Regions from separate parts of the Telluria sp. ZB4P37 genome, predicted to be linked through region 1. Evidence: predicted binding sites of a transcription regulator. Region 1 holds the regulator's gene; the other holds the start of a gene.

The links. The regulator FliA, encoded in region 1, starts transcription of late flagellar genes. The targets are predictions, from matches to a motif close to CTAAAGTTTNNNNNNNNNNNGCCGNTA.
Region 2: the regulator FliA is predicted to act here: its motif matches at 1,684-1,710, upstream of AC56K1_RS15530 (flagellinolysin).

The regions. Positions count from the first base shown of each region.
Region 1 covers NZ_JCASID010000013.1:24,792-29,202, reverse strand. Annotated here, with positions in the region: gene motD (flagellar motor protein MotD) at 1-695, opposite strand, end outside; gene AC56K1_RS18180 (flagellar motor protein) at 701-1,444, opposite strand; gene AC56K1_RS18175 (RNA polymerase sigma factor FliA) at 1,426-2,163, opposite strand; gene AC56K1_RS18170 (MinD/ParA family ATP-binding protein) at 2,196-3,014, opposite strand; gene flhF (flagellar biosynthesis GTPase FlhF) at 3,007-4,411, opposite strand, start outside.
Region 2 covers NZ_JCASID010000009.1:148,901-153,311, reverse strand. Annotated here, with positions in the region: gene AC56K1_RS15530 (flagellinolysin) at 1-1,649, opposite strand, end outside; gene ugpQ (glycerophosphodiester phosphodiesterase) at 1,753-2,514, opposite strand; gene AC56K1_RS15520 (hypothetical protein) at 2,696-3,211, shown strand; gene AC56K1_RS15515 (DUF3597 domain-containing protein) at 3,253-3,657, shown strand; gene AC56K1_RS15510 (serine endopeptidase) at 3,702-4,411, opposite strand, start outside.

The DNA.
Region 1 (4,411 bases):
TTGCGCGCCTGGTTGACCGGGCTGTCGTTGCGCGCCACCGGCCGCGTCGAGCCATGCCCGATCGCCGACAGCCGCGGCGCCGAGACCCCGCCCTCGATGAACAGCCGCACCACGCTGGCCGCGCGCACCGCCGACAGTTCCCAGTTCGATGCGTATTGGGGCGTGGCGATCGGCAGGTCGTCGGTATGGCCTTCGACTTCGATCATGTGCGGGTGATTCTTGAGCAGGCCGGCCACTTCGCGCAGCACGTCGCGCGCGTCCGGCTGCAGCACCGCTTCGCCCTGGTCGAACAGCGCACTGGCATTGATCTCGACGCTGATGCCGCGTGCATTCTGGGTCACCCGCACCTGGCCCGATTTCACCAGCGGCAGCAGGGTCGCCGACAGGTCTTTCGCCAGGGTCTCCATGCGCTGGCGCTCGCGCCGCGCGGCTTCGATCCGCTTGCGGTTGACGATGTGCGACAGCGGCAGCGCCGGTTCGACCCGGGTAGCGGCTTGGGGCGCGAGGCTGCGTCCGCCGAAGGCGTCGCCCAGCGCTTCGGACAGCACCGCGTACTTGCCTTCGTTGACGATGGAAATCGCATACATCACGACAAAAAAAGCGAACAGCAGCGTGATGAAATCGGCGTAGGAAATCAGCCAGCGCTCGTGGTGCTCGGCCGAGCCGTTCGAATCGTCGTAGCGTTTGCGCGCCATGCCGCTTAGTGGCGCGCCAGCAGCGACGCCACCCGTTCGTCGACCACGCGGGTGTGGTCGCCGCTGGCGAGGTCGTGGAAGACTTCGGCGAGGATTTCGTACTGCGCCACCTTGTCGCTGACGATGGCTTTCAGTTTATTCCCGACCGGGAAGAAGAACAGGTTGGCCAGCCCGACGCCATACACAGTCGAGACAAAGGCCACCGCGATGCCGGAACCCAGGCGCGACGGGTCGGACAGGTTTTCCATTACGTGGATCAGGCCCAGCACCGCGCCCAGGATGCCGATGGTCGGCGAATAGCCGGCGGCCGATTCCCAGATGCGCGCGGCCTGGCGCTGGGCGAATTCGTAGGCGCTGATTTCGCTCTCGAGCAGGCTGCGGATCTTGTCCGGATTGATGCCGTCCACCACCAGGCGCAGGCCCTTCTGGATGAATTTATCCTGCGTTCCCATGTACTGCTCGAGCGACAGCAGGCCGTCGCGCCGTGCGGTGAGGCTCCACAGCGCGATCTCGCGCGAGAGCTTGTCGCGGCTTGACTTCGGCGGGAAGAACACCCAGCGCAGCATGCGCATGCCGTGCAGGAAGCTGCGGGTCTCGCTTTGCAGCAGCACGGCCCCGAAGGTGCCGACCACCACGATGGCGAAGGCGGCCGGCTGCACCAGCGACGCGAACTTGCCGCCGTCGAGCGTGTGGCCCACCAGGATGCCCGCCAGCGCGAGCACCAGCCCGGCTACGCTGGCCCAGTCCATAATTGCTCCTTGAGCGAGGCACGCAGCCGCGACACCGCCTGGGTGTGCAGCTGCGACACGCGCGATTCACTCACGCCCATCACCGCGCCGATTTCCTTCAGATTGAGTTCTTCCTCGTAGTACAGGCCCATCAGCATCTTCTCGCGCGGCGGCAGCTTGTCGATGGCGTCGATGACGGCCTGGCGGAAGTCGGTGTCGAGCAGCGAGCGCAGCGGATCGGCATCGTCGACCGCATAGCGGTCGAGGAAGCCGGCGCTGCCGCCGTCGCCTTCGTCGTCGTGGAAGTCTTCGTAGTACAGCAGCTGGTGGCCGCCGCCGTCGCCCAGCATGTCCTGGTATTCGGACAGCGGGATTTTCAGGGACTTGGCGATTTCGGATTCGCTGGCCGGGCGCCCCAGGCGCTGCTGCAGCGCTTCCATCGCCGCTTCGACCTTGCGCATATTCTGGCGCGTGCTGCGCGGCATCCAGTCGCTTGAGCGCAGTTCGTCGAGCATGGCGCCGCGGATGCGCAGCACCGCATAGGTCTCGAACTGGGCGCCGTGGTTGTCTTCGTAGCGGTTGATCGCATCGAGCAGGCCGATCATGCCCGCCTGCACCAGGTCATCGACTTCCACGGAAGGCGGCAGCTTGGCCTTCATGTGGTGGGCAAGACGCTTCACCAACGGCATGTGCTCCGTCAGCAAATGGTTCTTGTCCGATATTCCTTTGACCGTGTACATGCGTTGCTTGTCTTCTTTTCTTCTCTAGCAGGTCAGGACCCGAAATGTGCGCCGCCTCCCCGCCCCAGCTGCGGCATCGCGTGCAGCGCGAACTTGCCTGCCAGCTGGCGGAAAGCAACCGATGCACCCGCCAGCGGGAAGGCATCAACCACGGCGCGCCCCAGGCGCGCGGCGCGGTGCAGGTATTCGTCGGCCGGTACCGAGCCCATCGAATTGAGGGTCACCGCCAGGTAGCGTGTTGCCGCGGTAGACATATTATCGTATACAACCTTGGCTTCCGCCTCTGTCGCGCCGGTAACGAGGATGCCGAAAGGACGGCGGCCCAGTTGGTGCGACAAATGCTTGATCAAGGCGTAGGCATTCGTGATCGAGGCGGCCGAGGTCCCGACCTGCACCACGATCTCGGAACTGGCCATCAGCGGCAGCGGCAATTCGCCGTCCGGGCCGAGTTCGGCGTCCACCATCACGATGCCGGCCTGCTTGACCAGCACGTCGAAGGTCTTGGCCAGGCGGCGCGCATCGTCCGCGCGCTGCGGGGTGCCCAGCGAGGCCACCGAAAAGCCCTGCGGCACGGCGTGCAGGACCTGGTTCAGGCCGCACTCCTGGCGCGCCACGTTGGCCAGCGCGGCGGCGCGGCTGATGCCCAGGCGGCGGGCGACGCCGTACTCGCGCTCGCAGGCGTCCACGATCAAGACGTCGTTGCCGGTCTGGGCCAGCGAGGCGCCCAGGTTGACGAGCATGGCGCCCTTGTCGTCTTCAGGGGTGGCGGAAAGAAAAGTGACGATGCGCGGGCGCGGGCCCTGCAGCATCCGGCGCAGGCCTTCGGCCTGGTCGAAATCGAAACTAGCCAAGGGACACCTCGCGCAGGCTGCGGTCGTTGTGCAGGTTGCCAGCATTTGCGCCGGCGGCGGCCATCATCAGCGGCAGGTCGGCATCGCTAAAGCCGTTGCCGGCGGCGCGCGAACGGAAGGCGCGGTCGACCAGCATGGCGCGGTCGGCCAAGTGCAGGTCTTCCGGCACGCGCTGGCCGTTCGAGATGTAGTGCAGGTTCAGCTTCTGGCGGATCACGACGTCGAGCACGTTGCCGATCGAAGCGGCTTCATCCAGCTTGGTCATGATGCAGCCGGCCAGGCCGCCGCCCTGGTAGGCGCGCACCACTTCGTTCAGGGTCTCGTTGGTCGAGGTCGCGTTCAGGCACAGCAGGCGCTTCACGTCGGCGCCGGATTCGCTCAGCATGGCTACTTGTTCCGTCACCATCTGGTCGCGCTGCGACATGCCGATGGTGTCGATCAGCACGGTGTGCTTGTTCTTGAGTTCTTTCAAAGCAATCCGCAGGTCGGCTTCGTCCTTCACCGAGTGCACCATCACGCCCAGGATCTTGCCGTAGATGCGCAGCTGCTCGTGGCCGCCGATACGGTAGGCATCGGTGGTGATCAGCGCCAGCTTGTCGGCGCCGTGGCGCATCACGCAACGCGCCGCCAGTTTTGCGGTGGTGGTGGTCTTGCCGACGCCGGTCGGGCCGACCAGGGCGAACACGCCGCCGCGCGACAGCAAATCGTCTTCGTTGGCGATGGTGGTCAGGTTACGGGCCAGCACCGTCTTGATCCAGCGGAGGGCTTCGGCCGCGTCTTTCGTGGCCGGCATCTTGTCGATCAGGTAGCGCGCCAGCGTCGCCGAGAAACCGGCGGCCAGCATTTCGCGCAGCACGGCGTTCTTTTGCGGCTCGCGCTGCGAGCTGGCATTCCACGACAGCTCGGCCAACTGGGTTTCCATCATGCCGCGCATGGCGCGGATTTCATTCATCATGCCGCTCATTTCGAGCGTGGCCGATTCCTTGGCCTGGGCGATGGCGGCGCTCATCATCGAGCTCATGGCGGCCATGTCGATGGTGGAGGCCTGGGCCGGGGCGCGGCGGTTTTCGTAGGTCGGCGGGATGTCTTCGGCGACAGGGGCTGCGCGGCGTTCCACATAGGGCTGGCCCGCGAACGGGTCCATCTGCGGCTGGGCGGCGGCGCGCGCTGCGGCCTGGCGTGGTTCGGGAGCGGTGAAGGCGGGAGCGAAGGCGGCCGGGGCGCGGGCGAAGACCGGTTCCGGGTCGAAGTCGTTGTCGAAGGCGCCGAACTGCGGCTGCGCTTCTTCGATGCTCGGGGAGGACAGCGAGGCGACGTCGTCGTTGTCCAGCGCCAGGATCTCGACCACGCCGTCGACCGGACGGTTGGACAGGATGACCGCGTCAGGACCGAGCGCC
Region 2 (4,411 bases), on a different contig from region 1:
GCCCTTGGCATGCTATTCGCCTGCGCCAGCATCGCCGATGCCGCCTGCTGCAGGATCTGCGTGCGCGTGAGCCCCGCGGCAGTGCCCGCATAGTCCACGCCCTCGATCCGCTCCTTGGCCGCCGCCAGGTTGATGGCATTGGCCTGCATTCCATTGGCAACCATGTCGAGCCGGTTGCTGGCCGCGCCCACGTTCACGCGCTGCTGGTTGACGAATTCCAGCGCCTGGTCCAGGTGCAGCAGCGAGACGGCGGCGTTCTTCAGGTCCAGGTCGGCCAGCCCGAGCGCACTGGCGTTCATCGATGAGAACTGCAGCTCGACCAGGTCGCCCGCGTCGCCGCCGACCTGGACCTGCATCCGGTTCACGCCGGTGGCCCCGCCGAGCTCCGGGTAGGTCACCACGAAGTTCGCCAGCCCGTCCGAGGCGTTGCTGGTGCCGGTGTCCGGCACCACGGTGCGGGCGTTGCGCGCCGTGCTGCCATCGGCATCGAGGCCGCCGATGGCGCCGGTGTCGGCGTTCCACAGATCCATCTTCGTGGAGATGAAGTTCGCGCCGTTGGTCCCGAAATCGCTGAGGAAGGCAGCCGTGCCGGCAATCCGGCCGCCGGTCACCGCGTTCAGGGCCACGCCCAGGTCGGCCGACTGGTTCTGGTCCAGGTACTGCATCACGCCCTTGATGCCGCCCTCCACGCCCAGGTCTTTGAGCTTGTCGTGCATGTAGCGGGTGGCGACATAGCCGCCTTCGTAGGTAAACCCGCCGCCGGCGATGACGCCGACGATACCGGCCGCGGTGGAGCCGCCCGCGATGGCGCCGCGCAGGCGCTCGTCCGCGCCGTGGATCAGTTCAGCCGTGCCTTCGCTGAACCACTGCGGCAAGCCAAAGAAGTTCAGCGAACGCCCCATGATGGCGTGCGCCATCTCGTGCGCGACGATGCGGTCGCTGTAGAACGGCGCGCCGCCGCCATCCGGCGTGGCAGCAGTGCCGAAGTCGGCCATGTCGAGGTTCAGGCTCAGGTTGTTGAACTTGCCGTCGCCTCCAACGGTGCCGGACACCGAGGCCAGCACGCCGGCGCCCCCATCGCCCCCCTCGAGGTTGACCGTGATCCTGGCCCCGTCCGCGCTCAGCCCATAGTATTTCTTGATCATGTCCTCTGCCGAACTCAGCCAGCCGGTCTTCAGGCCGTCGAGCACCACCCGCTTGCGCTCGTCGCCGCCGATGCTGGTGCGTTCCTGCGCGAAGATGGCGTTGCCGTTGAACTGGGTCTGCCCGCCCACCTCGTTGATCTGGTGGAGCAGCTGCACCGCCTCGTGCTGCAAGGCGGCGCGGTCCTTGTCCGTATACGCGCCGTTGCCGGAGGCTACCGCCAGCTCGCGCAGGCGCTGCAGGTTCTCGACCACGTTCGCCATGGCGCCATCGGCCACCTGCAGCATGGAGGTGCCGTCGCTGATGTTGCGCGCCGCCTGGCTCATCCCGCGCTGGGTTGCCGTCATGCGCGCGGCAATCGCCTGCCCGGCTGCATCGTCCGCGGCACTGTTGATACGCGAGCCGGAGCTCAGGCGAGCGATGAGCTTCTCCTGGCTTGCGGCGTGCAGCGTAAGCGCACGCTGCGTATTGAGCGATTGGACGTTGGTGTTGATCGATAATGACATGGTGGCCTTGGCCCGGAGGGCGGTCGCCCGTCATTAACGACAACTGGTCAGTCTACTTGAGGCCCGGCTTGCTTATTTTTTTGCAAATACCCTCGATCCAGGCCTAAGCCCGGCTGCCGAATTCCGGCCCGATCAGGTCGACCCGGTCGGTGCAGAAGGCCTCGACGCCCCACGCCAGCAATTCGCCGGCCCGGACCGGATCGTTGACCGTGTAGCAGAACAGGCCGAAACCGGCGTCGCGCACGGCCTTGGCCAGTTCCGGCGTCAGGTGCTTGTGGTTGGTATGGATGGCGACCGCACCGACCGAGCGCGCCAGCGGCTCCCAGCCCGGCGGCAGCTCGCTCATCAGGCAGGCGCGCGGCAGGTCCGGGGCGGCCTGCTGCGCCGCTTCCAGCGCGGCCAGGCTGAACGAGGACAGCAAGGGCGAGCGCGCCAGGTCGCCGGCCGCGATCTCGCCCGCGAACATGTCGCGGGCGATGCGCGCCACCGCGTCGCCGGTCTCGGCATCGAAGCCGCGCGCCGGCTTGATCTCGATGTTCATCCAGACGCCCTGCTTCTTGCAATAGCGGGCGAAGTCGGTGAACAGGGGCACCGGCTCGCCGCGGTAGTCGGGGCCGAACCAGCTGCCGGCATCCATCCGCGCCAGCTCGGCCGCGTCATAGTCGAACACGTGACCGGCGCCGGTGACCGTGCGGCCGAGGTAGGGATCGTGCATCACCACCGGCACGCCGTCGCGCGCCAGCATGACGTCGAATTCCACCGCCCGGAACCCATAGTCCATGCCGCGCCGCAAGCCGGCGAAGGTGTTCTCGGGGGCAAGCGTGCCGCCGCCGCGATGGGACAGGATCCGGGGGTAAGGCCACATGCTGCACTCCTGCCGAAGGATTTCAGGTGACTGCGCCAGGAAGCTTACCCCGGCGAACGGTTGGATGTCTACATGGAAAGGAAGCACGCCTTTAGGGTGGCCACCGTTGAATACCGAACAGAGGAAGGCAGAGCATCGCGTCTACTCTCAACATTCACCCATGTAAAAGCAGGAGAACGAGATGGCATTTGATCTAGGCACCCTACTGACGCAATACCTGGGCGGCGCTGCCGGCGCTAACCAGAACCAGGCAGCAGACGATTTCGACCGCGTGGCACAGAACGCGCCGCGCGAGGCGCTGGCGCAGGGCGTGACCGGAGCGCTGCGCTCCGACCAGACCCCGCCCTTCCCGCAGATGGTCAGCCAGATGTTTGGCCAGAGCAACCCGAACCAGCGTGCCGGCATGCTCAACCAGCTGCTCTCCACGCTCGGCCCGGGCGTGCTTGCTTCGCTGGGCGGCGGCGCCCTCGGCAAGCTGTTCGGCGGCCGTACCCCGACGCAGGTCACGCCCGAGCAGGCCGAGCAGGTCTCTCCGGAAGACGTGCGCGAGCTGGCTGAAAAGGCCGAGCAGCAAAACCCGAGCATCGTCGACCGCATGGGCGACTTCTATGCCGACAACCCGACCCTGGTCAAGGCCATCGGCGGCGCCGCACTGGCCATCGCCCTGGGCCACATGGCACAGAACATGCGCCGCTAATCGCTTCACCCTTCCATCAACCACAACCAACGAGGACCACTATGGGCATCCTGAGCAATATCTTCAGCAAGATCTTCCCGAAGTCGCACGCCGCCAACAAGGGCCCGGCCGCGCCGGCCCCGAGCGCACCGCAGGCCCAGCCGCAAGCGCAGCAGCCGGCTCCCGCCCCTGCCCCGGCCGCCATGGACCAGGTGGACGTCGAGGCAATCCTGAGCGCCAAGCAGCAGGCCTCGGGCGAGCAGCTGAACTGGCGCAGCTCGATCGTCGACCTGCTCAAGCTGCTCGACCTGGACAGCAGCCTGCAGGCGCGCAAGGAACTGGCCGCCGAACTGCACTACAGCGGCGACACCAGCGACTCGGCTTCGATGAACATCTGGCTGCACAAGCAGGTCATGAACAAGCTCGCGGCCAATGGCGGCAAGGTGCCGGCCGATCTGCGTGACTAAGCTGCGCAAGCTTGCGCGCTAGGTCCTGAACTGGCCGGCTGATCTCAGTCGGCCAGTGTCGTATTGGCCGCCGTACCGCAGGCGAAACAAAAGCGTGCAAAGGCATTCTTGCGGGTCGTGCAGCAGGCGCATCGGTCGAACAGGCCGATGCCGCAGTGCGGGCAGAAATCGAGCTTGGCGTCCTTCAGGTCGGCCTGGCGCTCGCAACCCGGGCAGACGCCCTTGCCAAGGCGGGCCATGGCAGCATCGTAGCGCAGGCCCTGGCGGCGCTGCGCGTCGGGCAACGCCTCGGTTTCCTTCTGGCGCGCGAGGTAGCGCTGCAGCGAAATGATCGCATAGCGTCCCACCAAAACGGTGATGGCGATGCCGACCAGGTAGCGCACATAGCCGCCATAGCTCGGAAGGTAGGGCACGAGTTCGAAGAAGAAGGTGAACAGGGCGAAGATGATGAAGCCCCAGACAAACGGCCAATAGGTTCCCTTGCGCTTGCGAACGAACAGCCAGCCGGCCAGCACCAGCAAGGGCAGCGTCAGGGCCAGGCGGTACAGGAAGACGCGCAATTCCTTGGCGATGGAGGCGTCGACGAAGGCCTGGCGCGCCGGCGTGTCGATTTTCTCCCAGCGCGCCTGTACACCCTGCAGGATATGATCTGCGTCAAGGGAAGCTTGCTGCTGGGCTTGCACGACCGCCAGGGCTGCGCGCTCCTGCGCTTCAAGCTTGTCGAGCGCCCGTGTGCGCTCGATCAACTCCGGAT